DNA from 2 places in the Actinosynnema sp. NPDC002837 genome. Region 1 is predicted to be linked to the other one. Evidence: riboswitches for the same ligand, from Rfam matches in the RefSeq annotation. Region 1 holds a riboswitch; the other holds the start of a gene.
What was found. A riboswitch is a leader RNA that binds a small molecule or an ion and turns the genes downstream of it on or off. The one in region 1 is predicted to bind cobalamin.
Positions count from the first base shown of each region.

Region 2: another riboswitch for cobalamin. It lies ahead of cobN (cobaltochelatase subunit CobN); the one in region 1 lies ahead of ABTZ99_RS20605 (CbtB domain-containing protein).

Region 1 covers NZ_JBEOVG010000028.1:22,247-30,958, reverse strand. Annotated here, with positions in the region: gene ABTZ99_RS20625 (PAC2 family protein) at 1-303, opposite strand, end outside; gene ABTZ99_RS20620 (homocysteine S-methyltransferase family protein) at 494-745, shown strand; gene ABTZ99_RS20615 (HAD family hydrolase) at 811-1,476, shown strand; gene ABTZ99_RS20610 (CbtA family protein) at 1,491-2,225, opposite strand; gene ABTZ99_RS20605 (CbtB domain-containing protein) at 2,237-2,422, opposite strand; cobalamin riboswitch at 2,454-2,637, opposite strand; gene ABTZ99_RS20600 ((2Fe-2S)-binding protein) at 2,676-3,332, opposite strand; gene ABTZ99_RS20595 (LysE family translocator) at 3,351-3,968, shown strand; gene ABTZ99_RS20590 (nucleotidyltransferase domain-containing protein) at 4,024-4,773, shown strand; gene ABTZ99_RS20585 (GNAT family N-acetyltransferase) at 4,791-5,966, opposite strand; gene ABTZ99_RS20580 (N-acetyltransferase) at 6,051-6,506, shown strand; gene ABTZ99_RS20575 (phosphoribosyl-ATP diphosphatase) at 6,575-6,838, shown strand; gene ABTZ99_RS20570 (antibiotic biosynthesis monooxygenase family protein) at 6,835-7,122, shown strand; gene ABTZ99_RS20565 (phosphoribosyltransferase) at 7,107-7,739, opposite strand; gene ABTZ99_RS20560 (thioesterase family protein) at 7,783-8,559, opposite strand; gene ABTZ99_RS20555 (RecB family exonuclease) at 8,631-8,712, opposite strand, start outside.
Region 2 covers NZ_JBEOVG010000037.1:35,164-43,875, forward strand. Annotated here, with positions in the region: gene cobN (cobaltochelatase subunit CobN) at 1-2,825, opposite strand, end outside; cobalamin riboswitch at 2,859-2,988, opposite strand; gene ABTZ99_RS24055 (ferredoxin-like domain-containing protein) at 3,000-4,010, shown strand; gene ABTZ99_RS24060 (precorrin-8X methylmutase) at 4,007-4,633, shown strand; gene ABTZ99_RS24065 (precorrin-2 C(20)-methyltransferase) at 4,630-6,087, shown strand; gene ABTZ99_RS24070 (cobalt-precorrin-6A reductase) at 6,062-6,769, opposite strand; gene ABTZ99_RS24075 (cobalt-precorrin-5B (C(1))-methyltransferase) at 6,790-7,848, shown strand; gene cobM (precorrin-4 C(11)-methyltransferase) at 7,854-8,597, opposite strand; gene cbiE (precorrin-6y C5,15-methyltransferase (decarboxylating) subunit CbiE) at 8,594-8,712, opposite strand, start outside.

The sequences.
Region 1 (8,712 bases):
CACCACGTCGGTGGACGACCCGGGCGGGCGGCAGACCGACAGGCGGGTCGTCGGGAATTCAACCCGTCGGGTGACACCGTCCACCAGTCGGACGGTGGGTCGGGTCACCTGGAAGTCGTAGTAGTCGTCCGGATCGATCTCCGCCAACGGCGTCGCGTCCCACGTGAGTTGCAGGTGTTCGATCGCCGTGCTGGCGGCGTCGCCAGCATCGTTCCACCCCTCGAACGCCGCCACCATGATCGGGTTGGTGAGCGGTTTGCTGGGGTCGAAGGGGGTCTGGGCGGCCTGGTCCGGATCGGTCACGCGGCCAGACTACGACCCCTGCCGCACACCCGACGCCGTAGGCTTGGCGCATGTCGGTTCGTGTCCCGCCGCCTTCCCCGGGCGCGCCCGCCGACCGCGTCCACCTCACGGCGGGCGTCACGGGCCCCGAGCCCCGGCCCGCCTGTCCGAACCACGATGATTTCGCAGGTCACGAGGGTGCGACGAGATCGTGGACGTGATCACGTCCGAGGTCGCGCGCCAAGCCCGCCGCGGCCACCACGAAGCCGGCGCGGACGTCGTGAAGACCAACACCTTCGGGGCCGATCCCGTCGAGCGGGACGTCACGGAGAAGATCGTCGGATTGTCACGTCGGGGTGCCGAACTCGCACGTGAGGCCGTGCCGGGCACGGCGGCGGGTTCGTCCTCGACCCGGCCGGACCGGGCGCCGACCCTCCCACCCTCGGTCACGCTCCGTGCGTAACAGTCCGGGATACTTGCGTCGAACAGGTGAAGGACACGACCACGCGTGATCAACGAAGGACGTACATGACGGTCGAGGCTGTGCTGTGGGACATGGACGGCACGCTGCTGGACTCCGAGAAGCTGTGGGACATCCCGCTCTACGAGTTCGTCGAGAAGCTGGGCGGCACGCTGTCGCTCGCGACCAGGCAGGCGATGGTCGGGTCGAGCGTGCCCCGGACGATGTCGATGCTGTTCGCGGAAGTGGGCGTCGAGCGGCCGTCCGAGGAGGACGTCGCCGACGGCGCGGCGTGGATCATGCGGCGCACCGAGGAGGTGTTCCGCGCCGGGCTGCCCTGGCGGCCGGGCGCGCGTGAGGCGTTGCGCGCGGTCCGCGACTCGGGCGTGCCGATGGCGCTGGTGACGTCGACCGAGCGGCAGTTGACCGAGGTCGCGCTGGACACCATCGGGCGCGACCTGTTCGACGTCACGGTGTGCGGCGACGAGGTGGACCGCCGCAACAAGCCGCTGCCCGAGCCGTACCTGAAGGCCGCCCGGCTGCTCGGCGTCGACCCGACCCGGTGCGTCGCGATCGAGGACTCGCCGACCGGCGTCGCCTCCGCCGTGGCCGCCGGCTGCACGGTCCTGGTCGTGCCGTGCGACGTGCCGGTCGAGCCGGGCGAGCGCCGCGTGTTCCGGGAGTCCCTGGTGGGGGTGGACCTGGAGGCGCTCGCCCGGCTGCTGGACGGCTGAGACCGACCAGCCTGCTAGACGGCCGACCTGGCCCGTCTCGTGGCCGGGTCGACCAGCAGGCCGAACACGACGCCGAGGCCGAGCCACAGCGTGGCCGTCTCGGCGAGGGAGGCCAGCCGGAACTCCCACAGCACGCTGCCCGGCAGGTCGGACGGCACGGCGTCCGGCGTCGCCGGGAACGCGACCAGCAGCACGACCACCGCCGCCACCACGGCCGAGGCCACGGCGGTGGCCCGGACCGGCGTGCCGAGGCGGCCCAGCCGGGAAGCCAGGTAGCTCGCACCGACCGCGACCAGCAGCCCGGCCGCGATCAGCCCCAGGTAGAGCACCGTGCGGTACTCGACCGTGTCCGGGTCGCCCACCGCCGGCGGGTTGGCCGGGTACTTCACCGCGGGCAGCAGCGCCGCCGCCCCGAACGCCGCCGCCGACAGCGCCACCGCCCGGACGAACGGCGCCTTCGAGGCGAACCAGCGCCGCGACCCCGCGTAGGCGGTGGCGAACAGCGCGCCGACGGCGACGCCCACCACGACCGCGGCGAGCACACCGCCGACCACCTGCGTGCCGCGGCTGAACAGCTCGCCGTGCCCGTGACCCGCGTCGGGCGCCGCGGGCCGGGCCTGCTCGACGGCCAGCGCCGCCCGGATCGGCGCCTCGACCACCAGCACGCCGACCAGGCCCGCGAGCAGCCCGGCCACCGCGCCCGCGCCGAGACCGCGCAGCAACAGGCCCTTGTAGGTGTTCGTCGACATGGCGCCCGCGCCTAGTGGCACGGGACGCCGAGCGCGTGGCGCCCGTCGTGGAAGAACTCGTGCACGGTCTCGGCGGCGTGGCCGAGCGCGATGCCGTTCTCCTGCAGGACCAGCCAGGTCACGGTCAACGCGACCAGCGCGACGGCGTAGGCCCACTTGGGGACGGGAGTGGAAAGGGGGTGCGCGGGGCTCGTCATGACGGCCTCCTCCATACCTCGTGGAAGGTCAACAACAACTCGTGCCGCAGCCGGTCTCCTGACTCCCGGATCGACGCCGTCCCCGCGTCTTCCCAGCCGCTGAGCGCGGCCAGTGACGTTCTCGGCGGGTTGGCTCCCCGGTCACAGTGGCGAGGACCGCGCCGGATTCACACCGGCTTCCCGTCCACTGCGGCGCTGCGACCGTAGAGGTGGATCGAGGGCCGGCACAACCGACCAGACGAGTTGTCGTCGCTCACCTCCGACGAGCCGGCAACGGGCAGTCACCGCACGTGCCGCCGCCGTCGAGCCGGTAGTACAGGCAGCAGCTGCGCCGCCGGAACGCGATCTCGCCGGGGAACGGGATGAACTCGCCGGTGTCCTTGAGCGGTGGGTCGGCGAACAGCTCGGCGGCCAGCGCGTCGCAGTCGACGCCGCTGCGGCTGATCGTGCGCAGCGCGCCCGCCATAGACGACCCCGCGTTGCCCCACAGCAGGCCGCGGGCCACCGGCGTGACCGCGTGCACCGCCTCGACCACCGGCTCCAGCGACTCGGCGATGCCGACGCCGGTGACGGGGTCCTTGAGCCGGACCTGGAGCCCTTCGGGGGTGTAGCGCCACCACAGGTTGGCCGGGCGGATGTCGGGCACGTCGCCGCCGACCGCGCGTGCGGCGACGACCGGGCTCAGCAGCCGCGCGGTGTAGCCGAGGAAGAACAACGACGCGGCGACCCGCCGTTCCCCGGTGCGGTACCGGGCGGAGATCCGGTCGAGGGCGTCGGGCAGGGCGGGGCCGTGCGACAGGGCCGCGCCGTCGTGCCAGCTGTCGTCGGGCCGGCCGACGTCCAGGGCGAAGAACGGGCTGAGGCCGCGGATCTGCCGCAGGGTGGCCAGGACTCGGGCGAACTCGGACACGTGACCTAGTCTGCCGCCGTGGACGCACTGGGGTTGGGACTGGCCCTCGGCCTGGCCGCGAGCATCAGCCCCGGTCCGCTGTTGGTGCTGGTGGTGTCGTCGGCGCTGCGGTCGGGCTGGAGGGCCGGCGCCCTGACCGCCTGCGCGCCGCTGCTGTCGGACGCCGCCGTGGTCGCCGTGACCCTGCTCCTGCTGGACCGCCTGCCGGAGCGGGCGCTGGGCGTGCTCGGCGTCGTCGGCGCGGTGTTCGTCGTGTGGACCGGCGTGCAGACCGTCCGCGACGCCCGCTCGGCCTCACTGACCGCCCAGCCCTCGCCCGACCAACCTCCGCCGGATGCCGCGGCCCTGCGCCGAGCGGTGCTGGTGAACCTGCTCAGCCCGCACCCGTGGATCGCGTGGGCGACCGCGCTCGGCCCGCTCACCATCACCACTTGGCGCACGTCAGCGATCGCGGGCGTGGCGTTGCTGACCGGGTTCTACCTCACCCTGGTCGGCGGCAAGGTCGTGATCGCCCTGCTCGTCGCACGTGGACGCCGCAGGCTCGGCGACACCGGCTACCGTCGCACGCTCGCCGCCACCGGCGTGCTGCTCGTGCTCGCGGGCGTGGCGATGGGAGTCGAGTTCGCGACCCTCTGACGGAGAATTCGGCTGACGCGGCCCCCGGCCGGCGGCTATGCATGTCGCCGTGCCCATGACCGACGAAACGTTCCTCGACCACGTCGCCGACCGGCTCGCGGCCCTGCCCGCCGTGCACGCCGTCACCCTCGGCGGATCGCGTGCCCAAGGCACCGGCACCCCGGACAGCGACTGGGACCTCGCCGTCTACTACCGGGGCGCCTTCGACCCCGCCGACCTGCGCGCGGTCGGGTGGGAGGGGCAGGTCTCGGAGATCGGCGAGTGGGGCGGCGGCGTCTTCAACGGCGGAGCCTGGCTCACCGTGGACGGCCGGCGCGTCGACGTCCACTACCGCGACCTCGACGTGGTCGAGCGCGAACTCGCCGAGGCCGAGCAGGGCCGCTTCCACTGGGAGCCGCTGCTGTTCCACCTCGCCGGCATCCCCAGCTACCTGGTCGTCGGCGAGCTCGCGCGGCACCGGGTGCTGCGCGGCGACCTGCCCCGCCCGACCTACCCGGAGGCGCTGCGCGCGGCGGCGCCCGCGGTCTGGCGCGAGAAGGCGGCCTTGACGCTGGACTACGCCCTCTCCGCGCACGCGCCGAGCGGCCGGCTGGCCGAGGTCGCGGCCACGCTGGTCACCGCCGCGCTCCAGACCGCGCACGCCGTGCTCGCCGCACGCGGTCAGTGGACGACGAACGAGAAGCGGCTGTTGCAGGAGGCCGGACTGCGCGGTGTCGACGAGATCGTCGCGGGACTGCGGCCGGAACCCGAGGCGTTGACCCGGGCGATCACCGAGGCGCGCGAGCTGTTCCGGGCCGCCACCTGACCTGGCCGCCGCCTGACCTACGGCAGGTAGAACGTCATCAGGTCGCCGCGCACCGGCGGGAACAGGGCGTGCATCAGCTCGGCGTTCGGGCCCGGGTACACGTCCGGCTCCCGCGCGGTCAGGCCGCGCAGACCGTGCGGGCCGAACAGCAGCGACGCCAGCAGGTCCGGCGCCACGCCGCCGCCACCCGCCGCGCCCGGCGCCTGCATCCGCCCGCCGGCCACCACGGGACCGACCTCGCCCGCCTTGAACGGCAGCCGCACGTGCGACCCGTAGAACGAGACCACCGCCTTGCCCTCCCGGTCGCCGAGCCCGGCCTCCCGCAACCGCCGCCCGAACACCGGCCGCAGGTGCTCCAGCACCGCCACCGGGTCGCCGATCCGCACGTAGTACGAGGCCGCGTCCGGCTCCGCGAGCCCGAGGAACGGCTCCAGCGCCTCACCCGCCACCGACCCCGGCCGCTCGGTCACCTCCTCGGCACCGGTCAACGCGAGCAGCGCGTGCGCCGCCGCCTCGTCGACGGCCGCCACCTCGCACAGCCGCGCGCCTTCGTCCGGCGGGGTGGTGCGACCCGTGGCGACCGGCACGCCGTCCCGCTCCACCAGCCACTGCGTGCTGCCGTCGCGGGCCACCAACCACCGCCACAGGCCGGGGGAGTGCGGCATCCGCAGGTCGGCCCGCGCCTGCTCGGCGTCCTGGAGCCGGGCCATCGCCGGGATGTCCTCGGCACCCGCTTCGCGCAACGCGTGCCCACCGCCGTCGGGACGGCCCGTCACCGGCCGGGTGGCCGAGATCGGGATCGCGTACGTGTAGCCGAACCGGCGGTAGAAGTACGGGATGCCGAGCATCACGTTCACCAGCTGGCCGCGCGCGGCGGACCGCTCGTGCGCCCACCCCATCAGCGCGCGCACCAGCCCGCGGCCCTCGTAGGCGCGGTCGGTGGCGACCAGCTCGACCTGGCCCGCCGGGATCTCCAGCCCGTCGAGCACCAGCGTCTCGTCCAGCAGGGTCGCGGTGGACACGACCTTGTCGCCGTCCACGACGACCGCGCACGCCTCCCAGCCCGCGTCCGGGTCCTGGACCACCAGGCGGTGGTCGACGGCGTCGGCCGGTTCGCCGCGGTCGACGAGCAGCGCGCCGATCTGCTCGAGGTCTTCGGGGCGCGCGGTCCGCAGCACCAGCCCATCGGTCATCGGTGCAGTGTGTGGGGTGTGTCGGAAATCGCGCCATCGGTTTTTCGGTGGCGGTCGCGCCCCGGCCGACGCAGAATCCGCGCCATGCCGTGGCTGCCCGCTGACTTCGCCCACCCGACGCACGTCCCGCTCGACGCCGAACACCACTTGCGGCCCATCCGCGAGTCCGATGTGGACGTCGACTACCCCGCCGTGATGGGCTCCCAGGAGCGGTTGTGGTCGCGGTACGGCGAGAAGTGGGGCTGGCCGCCCGCCGACATGACCTACGAGCACGACCGCGTCGACCTCGCCCGGCACGAACGGGAGCAGGACGCGCACGAGTCGTTCAACTACGCCCTCTTCAACGCCGACGAGACCGAGCTGTACGGCTGCGTCTACATCGACCCGGTCGAGGACCCCGGGCGCAGCGCCGACGCGCGGATCTCGTGGTGGGTGGTGGACGACCGCGTGGGCACCGACCTGGAGCGCGCGCTGGACGCGTTCGTGCCGAAGTGGATCGCGCAGGTGTGGCCCTTCACCGACCCGCACTACGGGATCTAGCGCCCGCGCCCGCCGGACCGGGGTCCTGGGTGCCTGCGACCGTTCGGGGGATGGGAGGATCAGACCCCGTGAAGACCTTCGACGAGCTGTTCGCCGAGCTGAGCGAACGCGCACGCACCCGCCCTGAGGGCTCCGCCACCGCCGCGGCTCTGGAGGCCGGGGTGCATGCGCAGGGCAAGAAGGTGCTGGAGGAGGCCGGCGAGGTCTGGATCGCCGCGGAGCACGAGTCCGACGAGCGCCTGGCCGAAGAGGTCTCCCAGCTGCTGTACCGGGTGCAGGTGCTGATGCTCGGGCGCGGTCTCACCCTCGAAGACGTCTACAAGCACCTGTGATCCTGGAAGTCGCCACCCTCGACGTCCGCCCCGGTCTGGAGGCGGACTTCGAGCAGGCGTTCGACCAGGCTCGCGAGGTCATCGCGCAGTCGCCCGGGTTCGTCTCGGTCGACCTGCGGCGGTCGGTCGAGCACCCGTCCCGGTACCTGCTGCTCGTGCGGTGGGAACGGCTCGAGGACCACACGGTCGGCTTCCGGCAGGGGCCGCTGTACCCGCGGTGGAAGGCGCTGCTGCACCACTTCTACGACCCGTTCCCGACCGTCGAGCACTACCGCGCCCTCTGACGGCGCAGCAGTTCCACCACCTGGTCGTCGGTGGTCTGGTCGAAGTGACCGTAGAACCGGCCGACCGCCCGGAAATCCGTCCGCGGGTGCGGGCAGACCACCAGGTCGGCGTCCGCGCGCAGGGCGCGCACCGAGTCCGCCGCGCCCACCGGCACCGCGAGCACCAGGCGTCGCGGGTCCTGCCCGCGGGCTTCGCGCAGCGCGGCACGGGCCGTGACGCCGGTGGCCAGGCCGTCGTCCACGACCAGCACGTCCCGGCCTTCGAGCCGCACCGGGCCGTCCCGGTACAGCTCCAGCCGCCGCCGGGCCTCCCGTTGTTCGGCCTCGCACGTCTCGGCCAGGTCCTCGCGGGTGAGGCCGAGCATGCGCAGCGCGTCCTCGTCGAAGATCGGCTCGCCGTTCGCGGTGACCGCCCCGATGCCGTACTCGGGGTGGCCGGGCGCGCCGATCTTGCGGGCGACGGCCACGTCCAGCTCACCGCCCAGCGCGGAGGCGACCTCGAACGCCACCGGCACGCCGCCGCGGGCCAGGCCGAGCACCAGGGGATCGGTCCACGACTCGCCGGCCAGCGCCCGGGCGAGCACCCGTCCGGCGTCGAAGCGGTCCGCGAACCTCATGACCCCATGGTGCGCGCGCCGCGTGCCGGTTGCGACCGTGGGCCTAGCGCTCCCGCACGAACAGCGACTGCGCGCCGTGCCCCACGGGGCCGTGCTCGTCGTGCAGGACGCTGCTCGCCACGCCGACGCCCGACGGTCCGATCACCGTGCGCGCGTCCAGGGCGAACCACTCGCCGACCGGCTCGCGGTGCAGGTGCACGGTCAGGTCGGTGTTGATCGCGTACCACGTGCGGATGTCCAGCCGGCTGGACACGCCGCTCGCCGAGTCGGCCACGGTGAACAGGCGTTGCGCCGCGGTCGGCTCCTCGCCGGCCACCACGCGCACCTGCGGCCGCGCCCACACCACCGCGTCACCGGGCGCGAAGATGCCGCCGCTGACCGAACGCCACTCCATCGCGGCCAGGTAGCCGCCCCGCCAGTGCTCCGGGACGGCCATCGGCTCGCACGTCGACGGCGCGACGAGCGGCTCACCCGCGCCGGCCGCCACCGCCGCCGTGTCGCCCGCCACGATCCGCCACGCGTTCGCCCGCAGCACCGGGCGGCCCCCGTGCGCCAGCTCGGCCGACAACAGCTCCACCGAACGCCCCGGCCGCACCACCGAGGCCGTCACGGTCAGCTCCGCGACCGGCACCGGGCCGAGCACCTCGAACGCCACCCGGGACAGCACCGCCTCCGGCCGCGGCGCGCACCGCTCCAACGCCCGCACCAGCAGCGCGGACGGCGGCCCCAGGTGCTGGCTGTCGTTGCCCCACGGACCGGTGGTGTGCCCGGTGGCGGCGAACCGGTCGGAGTCCAGCTGTTCGTAGAACGCGTCCATCAGCACGATCCCCTCAGCACGACCCCCTCGACACGACCCTTCGACGACGAACCGCTCGGCCCGGACACCGCGTGTCAGTCGGCCCGGTCCAGCGCGGTCTCCACCCCGGCGTCCGGCTCCGGCCAGCCCGGGTACGGCGGCGGCGTGCCGTCGAAC
Region 2 (8,712 bases), on a different contig from region 1:
TTGTGCTGCGCGAGATCGGCTTGGGCGTGCGCCCGGACGTAGTTGTCCGAGGCCGACTCGTCCAAGTTCGCGACCAGTCGCACCGCGTCGTCGATCAGTGCCACGACGTGGGGGAACGCGTCGCGGAAGAAACCGCTGATCCGGACCGTGACGTCGATTCGCGGCCGGTTCAGCTCGGCGAGCGGGATCACTTCCAGTCCGGTCACCCGGCGGGACTGCTCGTCCCATTCGGGCCGCACGCCCAGCAGGGCCAGCACCTCGGCGATGTCGTCACCCGCGGTGCGCATCGCGCTCGTGCCCCAGACCGACAGGCCGACCGACGGCGGCCACTCCCCCGTGTCGGCGCGGTAGCGCTCCAGCAGCGAGTCGGCCATGGCCTGGCCGGTCTCCCAGGCCAGCCGGGACGGCACCGCCTTGGGGTCGACCGAGTAGAAGTTGCGGCCGGTCGGCAGCACGTTCACCAGGCCGCGCAGCGGCGAGCCGCTCGGACCGGCCGGCACGTACCCGCCGTCCAGGGCGTGCAGCACGTTCGCCAGCTCGTCGGTGGTGCGGGCCAGCCGGGGCACGACCTCCAGCGCGGCGAACTCCAGGATCCGCGCCACGTCCTCGTCGTCGGTGAGCGTCCGGGCCGCGTTCACGTCCCAATTGGCGTCTTCCATCGCCTGGACGAGCGCGCGGGCCTGTTCCTCGACCCGGTCGGTGGCGGTCCGGTCGTCGCCGGACTCGCTCAGGCCCAGCGCCTCGCGCAGGCCGGGCAGGGCGGCGACCCGACCCGCCCACATCTGCTTGGCCTGCAGGATCGACAGCACCAGGTTCACCCTGGTCCCGCCGGTGGGCGCCTGGCCCAGCACGTGCAGGCCGTCGCGGATCTGGACGTCCTTGATCTCGCACAGCCAGCCGTCGACGTGCAGGATCAGCTCGTCGAACCCGTCGTCCTCCGGCCGGTCGGCCAGGCCGAGGTCGTGGTCGAGCTTGGCGGCCTGGATGAAGGTCCAGATCTGGGCCCGGATCGCCGGCAGCTTGGCCGGGTCCATGGCGGCGATGGTGCCGTGCTCGTCCAGCAGCTGCTCCAGCCGGGCGATGTCGCCGTAGCTGTCGGCCCTGGCCATCGGCGGCACGAGGTGGTCGACCAGGGTGGCGTGCGCCCGGCGCTTCGCCTGGGTGCCCTCGCCCGGGTCGTTGACCAGGAACGGGTAGATCAGCGGCAGGTCGCCCAGCGCCGCGTCGGGCCCGCAGCCCGCCGACAGGCCGACGGTCTTGCCGGGCAGCCACTCCAGGTTGCCGTGCTTGCCCACGTGCACCACGGCGTCGGCGCCGAACTCGTCCTCCAGCCAGCGGTAGGCGGCCAGGTAGTGGTGGCTCGGCGGCAGGTCCGGGTCGTGGTAGATGGCGATGGGGTTCTCGCCGAAGCCGCGCGGCGGCTGGACCATGACCACGACGTTGCCGGAGCGCAGGGCGGCCAGCACGATCTCGCCGTCGGGGTCCCGCGACCGGTCCACGAACAGCTCGCCGGGCGCCTCGCCCCAGTGCCGCTCCATCTCCTCGCGGGTGTCCTCGGGCAGGGTGGCGTACCACTGCCGGTAGCGGGCCGCCGGCAGCCGCACGGGGTTGCCCTGGAGCTGCTCCTCGGTGAGCCAGTCGGCGTCCTGGCCGCCGGCCGCGATGAGGGCGTGGATCAGCGCGTCGCCGTCGAGGTCGGCCACGCCCGGCAGCTCGTCGCCGATGTCGTAGCCGTGCTCCGCCATGGCGGTGAGCAGCCGCACGACGCTGGCCGGCGTGTCCAGGCCGACCGCGTTGCCGATGCGGGAGTGCTTGGTCGGGTAGGCCGACAGCATCACCGCGATGCGCCGTTCGGCCGGCGGCACGTGGCGCAGCCGGCCGTGGCGCACGGCGATGCCCGCGACCCGCGCCGCGCGCTCGTCGTCGGCGACGTAGACCGTGAGGCCGTCCTCGTCGACCTCCTTGAACGAGAACGGCACCGTGATGATCCGGCCGTCGAACTCCGGGATCGCGACCTGGGTGGCGGTGTCCAAAGGGGACAGCCCGTCGTCGTTGCCGTCCCACGCGGCCCGGCTCGTGGTCAGGCACAGGGCCTGCAGCACCGGCACGTCGAGGGCGGCCAGCGCGCCCACGTCCCACGCCTCGTCATCACCGCCGGCGGACGCGGAGGCGGGCTTGGTGCCGCCGGCCGCGAGCACGGTCACCACCAGGGCGTCGGCCTGGCCGAGCACGGCCAGCAGCTCCGGCTCGGCGGTGCGCAGCGAGGCGCAGAAGACCGGCAGCGGACGGCCGCCCTTGGCCACGATCGCGTCGCACAGCGCGTGCACGAACGCCGTGTTCCCGGCCACGTGGTGGGCGCGGTAGTACAGGACGGCGATGGTCGGGCCCTCGCCCGCGTCCTGCCGTTCGAGCACGCCCCAGGTGGGCGTCGGTGCGGGCGGCGCGAAGCCGTGGCCGGTGAGCAGCACCGTGTCGGACAGGAAGTGGTGCAGCTGGGCGAGGTTCGCCGCGCCGCCGTGCGCCAGGTAGGCGTGCGCCTCGGCGCAGACCCCGCCGGGCACGGTCGACAGCTCCATCAGCGGCGCGTCGGGGTTCTGCTCACCGCCCAGCACGACGACCGGCAGGCCCGAGGCGAGCAGCCGGTCGAGCCCCTCCTCCCACATCCGGCGCCCGCCGAGGATGCGCACGACCACCAGGTCGACGCCCTCCACCAGGGCCGACAGGTCGTCGACGGCGGTGCGGGCGGGGTTGGCCAGGCGGTAGTCGGCGCCACTCGCGCGGGCGGACAGCAGGTCCGTGTCGGAGGTCGACAACAGCAGGATCACGTGCGGGCTCCATCCCTCGGGGGTCCTCGCCCCGGTCGTGGGTACGGCGAGCGGAGTTCCTGACTCCCGGGGCCTCCCCCGGTCACAGTGGCGGGACCGCGCCGGATTCACACCGGCTTCCTCCTGCTGCTTCGCCGTTCGGAGGTCACCCTAACGGCAGTTAGCATCCAGTCCATGCCCACGGATCGAACTCACCCGGACGCCTGCCCCGGCGCGGTCGACGTGCACCGGGCCGCCGACGGCGGGCTGGCGCGCGTGCGGGTGCCCGGCGGGACGTTGGACGCCGGGCAGGTCGACGTGCTCCGGTCCGCCGCGATCGAGCTGGGCGACGGCGTCCTGGAGTTGACCTCGCGGGCGAACCTGCAGATCAGGGGCTTGACGCCGGGGGCGGAGCACGAGCTGGGCGCGCGGTTGCGCGACGTCGGCCTGCTGCCCTCGATGAGCCACGAGCGGATGCGGAACATCGTCGCCGCGCCGTTGGACGACAACCAGGCGCTGGTCGACGAGATCGACGCGGCGTTGCTGGCCGTGCCGGAGCTGGCGTCCCTGCCAGGGCGTTTCCTGGTCACGGTGGGTGGCGCGGTCAGCGGCCTGGGAGGTGACGTCGGGCTGGTCGGCGACGCGTTGTTCCTGGCAGGCCACGATTCAGGGCTGCGCGTGGCCGATCCGGTCGCGGCCGTGGTGACCGCCGCGCGGCTGTTCGGCGAGCTCCGCGGCGACGCGTGGCGGCTGTCCGAAGTGGACGGCGGTGTGCGGAAGATCACGGCGGCGTTGGGCGTTCCGGGTGACGTCCGGATCGAGCCGGATGTGACGCCCGTCGCACCGGGGCCGCACGGTTCCGCGGTCGTGGCGGGCGTGCCGTTCGGGCGCTGGGACGCACGGCTGCTGGCCGGCGTGCCGGTCCGGCTCACGCCGTGGCGCAGCGTGGTGCTGCCGGCCGGGAGCGACACCGGCGGCCTGTTCACCTCGCCGGACTCCCCGTGGCACGGCGTCAGCGCGTGCACCGGGCGGCCGGGCTGCGCCAAGTCGCTGGCCGACGTGCGCGCCGACGCGACCCGCTGGCTCGACACCCGGTCCACGCCGGGCCGGGTGCACTGGTCGGGCTGCGCACGCCGGTGCGGCAGGCCGGCCGGCGACGTGGTGGAGTTCGTCGCGACCGGCGACGGGTACGAGGAGATCAATTGACCAGCTACGTCAAGGACGGCGCGGAGATCTACCGCCGCTCCTTCGCCACCATCCGCGCCGAGGCAGACCTGGCGCGCTTCCCGTCGGACGTGTCCCGGGTGGTGGTGCGCATGATCCACGCCTGCGGGATGGTCGACCTGGTCGCGGACGTCGACTTCTCGCCCCACGTGGTGCGCGACGCGCGGGCGGCGCTGGTGGCCGGCGCGCCGATCCTCTGCGACGCGCAGATGGTCGCGGCGGGCGTGACGCGGCGGCGGCTGCCCGCGGACAACGAGGTCGTGTGCACGTTGGGCGACCCGCGCGTGCCGGACCTGGCGGCGGAGCTGGGCACCACGCGCAGCGCGGCGGCGTTGGAGCTGTGGCGCGACCGGCTGGACGGCGCGGTGGTCGCCATCGGCAACGCGCCGACCGCGTTGTTCCACCTGCTGGACATGATCGCGGCGGGCGCGCCCCGGCCCGCCGCCGTGCTGGGGGTGCCGGTGGGGTTCATCGGCGCGGCCGAGTCGAAGGACGCGTTGGCGGACAACGACCTGGGGTTGGAGCACCTGGTCGTGCGCGGTCGGCGTGGCGGCAGCGCCATGACCGCGGCGGCGCTCAACGCGATCGCGAGCGAGGAAGAATGACGGGCAAGCTGTACGGGGTCGGGGTGGGTCCGGGCGACCCGGAGCTGGTGACCGTCAAGGCGGCGCGGCTGATCGGCGAGGCGGACGTGGTCGTCTTCCACAGCGCGCGGCACGGGCGCAGCGTCGCGCGCCGCATCGCCGCGCCGTACCTGCGGGAGGGGCAGGTCGAGGAGCAGCTGGTCTACCCCGTCACGACCGAGGACTCCGACGACTACCAGGGCGAGATCGACGCGTTCTACGAGGAGTGCGCGGCGCGGTTGGCCGCGCACCTGGACGCCGGGCGCACGGTGGTGGTGCTGGCGGCCGGCGACCCGTTCTTCTACGGCTCCTACATGCACCTGCACAAGCGGCTGGCGCACCGGTACGAGGCCGAGGTCGTGCCCGGCGTGACGTCGGTGAGCGCGGGCGCGGCGGTGATCGGCCGGCCGCTGGTGGAGCGGGACGAGGTGCTGACCGTGCTGCCGGGGACGTTGTCGGCGGACGCGCTGGTGGAGCACCTGGCCGGCGGCGACCCGGTGGCGATCATGAAGCTGGGGCGGACGTTCCCGCAGGTGCGGGAGGCGCTGGCGCGCGCGGGGCGGTTGGACGAGGCCTGGTACGTGGAGCGGGCGACGACCGGCGCGCAGCGGACCGCGCCGCTGTCCGAAGTGGACGCCGAGGGGGTGCCGTACTTCTCGTTGGCGTTGCTGCCGAGCAAGCCCGCGGCGCGGCCGGCGCCCGAGGGCCGGGTGGTGGTGGTCGGGCTCGGCCCGGCCGGGCCGGAGTGGTTGACGCCGGAGGCGCGGCGGGCGCTGGCGGAGGCCGACGACCTGGTCGGCTACGTGACCTACCTGAACCGGGTGCCGGTGAACCCGCGGCAGCGGCGGCACGCGTCGGACAACAAGGTGGAGGCCGAGCGGGCGGCGTTCGCGCTGGACCTGGCCAAGCGCGGGCGGCGGGTCGCGGTGGTGTCGTCGGGCGACCCTGGCGTGTTCGCGATGGCCAGCGCGGTGCTGGAGGTGGCGACCGAGGAGCAGTTCGCGGACGTGCCGGTGACGGTGCTGCCGGGGTTGACCGCGGCGCACGCGGTGGCGAGCCGGGTCGGCGCGCCGCTGGGGCACGACTACTGCGTGGTGTCGTTGTCCGACCGGCTCAAGCCGTGGGACGTGATCGAGGAGCGGCTGGAGGCGGCGGCGAGGGCCGACCTCGTGCTGGCGATCTACAACCCGGCCTCGCGCAGCCGCACGTGGCAGGTGGACAAGGCGCGGGACGCGCTGCTGCGGCACCGCTCCCCCGACACGCCGGTGGTCGTCGGGCGCGACGTCGGCGGGCCGGAGGAGTCCGTGCGGGTGGTGCGGTTGGCGGACCTGGACGCGTCCACCGTGGACATGCGGTGCCTGTTGCTGGTCGGGTCCTCGCAGACGCGGGTCAGCGCGCGCGGCACGGTGTTCACGCCGCGCCGCTACCCCGGGTGAGCCAGTCGACGGCCTCGGCCACCGTCTCCACCAGCGGCGCCGGTGGCGGCGGTGGTCGGCGCACGACGACGACGGGGATGCCGAGGTGACGGGCCGCGGTCAGCTTGGCCGCCGTCATCGGACCGCCGCTGTCCTTGGTGACCAGGACTTCGATCCGGTGCTCGCGCAGGAGCGCCAGTTCACCGTCCACTGTGTACGGTCCGCGGTCGAGCACGAGGTGCACGTGCGGGTTCGGCGGGTCGGGCGGGTCGACGGTGCGCGCGACACCGCTGGTGAACGCGGCCAGCTCCTGACGGCCGGTGGTGATGAACGCGCGGCGGCCGGCGACGAGCGCGGCGGCTTCGGCGACGCTGTCCACGTAATGCCAGTCGTCCTCCGGCGGCCAGCCGGGGCGGCGCAGCACGAGGAACGGCGTGCCGGTCGCGGTGGTGGCGGCGAGGGCGTTCGCGGTGATGCGGTCGGCGAACGGGTGCGTGGCGTCGACGACGGCGTCCACGCGTTCGGCCCGCAGGTAGGCCACGAGCCCGTCCACGCCGCCGAAGCCGCCGATCCGGACCTCGCCGGCGGGCAGCTTCGGGTCGGCCACCCGGCCGGCCAGCGACGAGATCACGCGGGCGCCGGTGAGCGCGGCGGCCAGCGCGCGGGCCTCGCCCGTGCCACCCAGCACCAGCACGGTCCTCACGGCTGTTGCATCCTGTCGTCGTGAGCACGAACCTGCGCTTCGGCTGGACCACCGGCGCCTGCGCCACCGCCGCGACCACGGCGGCGTACACGGCGTTGCTCACCGGCGAGTTCCCCGACCCGGTCGGGATCGTGCTGCCGAAGGGTCAGACGCCGTCGTTCGCGCTGGCCCGCGAGGAGTTGGGCGAGGGCCGGGCGTTCGCCGCGATCGTGAAGGACGCGGGCGACGACCCGGACGTCACGCACCTCGCGCTGGTCGGGTCCACCGTCCGGCACGGCGCGCCGGGCAGCGGCGTGGTGTTCGAGGCGGGGCCCGGTGTCGGCACGGTGACCAAGCCCGGCCTGCCGCTGGCGGTCGGCGAGCCGGCGATCAACCCCGTGCCGCGGCAGCTGATGCGCGAGCACGTCGCGCGGGTCGCGGCCGAGCACGGCGGCAGCGGCGACGTGGTCGTGTCGATCTCGGTCGAGCACGGCGAGGAGTTGGCGCGCAAGACCTGGAACCCGCGGCTGGGGATCCTGGGCGGGCTGTCGATCCTGGGCACGACGGGGATCGTGGTGCCGTACTCGTGCTCGGCGTGGATCGACAGCATCCGGCGGGGCATCGACGTGGCGCGGGCGCAGGGCTACGAGCACGTGGCCGGGTGCACCGGGAGCACGTCGGAGAAGGTCGCGGCGGCGCTGCACGGGCTGCCGGAGGACGCGTTGCTGGACATGGGCGACTTCGCCGGCGCGGTGCTGAAGTACCTGCGCCGCCACCCCGTGCGCCGGCTGACCGTGGCGGGCGGGATCGGGAAGCTGTCCAAGCTGGCGGACGGGCACCTGGACCTGCACTCGGGGCGGTCGCAGGTGAACCTGGGCTTCCTGGCGTCGCTCGTGGCCGACCCGGCGCTCGCCTCGGCCGTCCTCGAAGCGAACACGGCGCTCGGCGCGTTGCAGGTGTGCCAGGCGGCGGGGGTGCCGCTGGGCGACCTGGTGGCCGAACGCGCCAAGGCGACGGCGGACGACGTGCTGCGCGGCGCCCCGGTCACCGTGGACGTGATCGTGATCGACCGCGCGGGCGCCGTCGTCGGCCGGGCCTGACCCCGTCACGACCGGCTGCGGGTGGTCGAGTAGAGGTGGCTGTCCGGGAAGCCCTCGGCGGTCAGCACCCGGCCCACGACGATGACGGCGGTGCGCTTCACGCCCGCCGCGCGCACCTGGTCGGCGATGTCGGCCAGGGTGCCGCGCAACACCAGCTCGTCGTCGCGGCCGGCACGGGCGACGACGGCGACCGGGCAGTCCGCGCCGTAGTTCGGCAGCAAATCGGCGACCACCTCCAGGATCCGCTGCACGGCCAGGTGCAGCACGATCGTGGCGCCGGGGCGGCCGAGCGTCAGCAGGTCCTCCCCCGGCGGCATCGCGGTGGCGCGGGCCGCGGTGCGGGTCAGGATCACCGTCTGCCCGACGCCCGGCACGGTCAGCTCGCGGTTCAGCGACGCGGCGGCTGCGGCGAAGGCGGGCACGCCCGGCGTCACGTCGTAGGCGATGCCCAGGGCGTCCAGCCGGCGCATCTGCTCGGCCATCGCGCTGAACACCGACGGGTCGCCGGAGTGCAGGCGGGCCACGTCCTGGTCGGCGGCGTGCGCGGCGGCGAGCTCGGTCGTGATCTCGTCGAGGTCCAGGTTCGCGGTGTCGACCAGGCGCGCGCCGGGCGGGCAGTGCTCCAGCACCTCGGCCGGCACCAGCGCGCCCGCGTACAGGCAGACCGGCGACTCGGCGATGAGCCGCGCCGCGCGCAGGGTGAGCAGGTCGGCCGCGCCGGGCCCGGCGCCGATGAAGTGGACGGTCACGAACGCTCCTTGGTCACTAGCCAGGTGGTCACGGGCATCTGCGGGCGCCAGCCGGTGAAGCCGCCGATCGCGGTCGCCCGGCTCACCTCGATCCGGCTCAGGTCGCCGCCCAGCC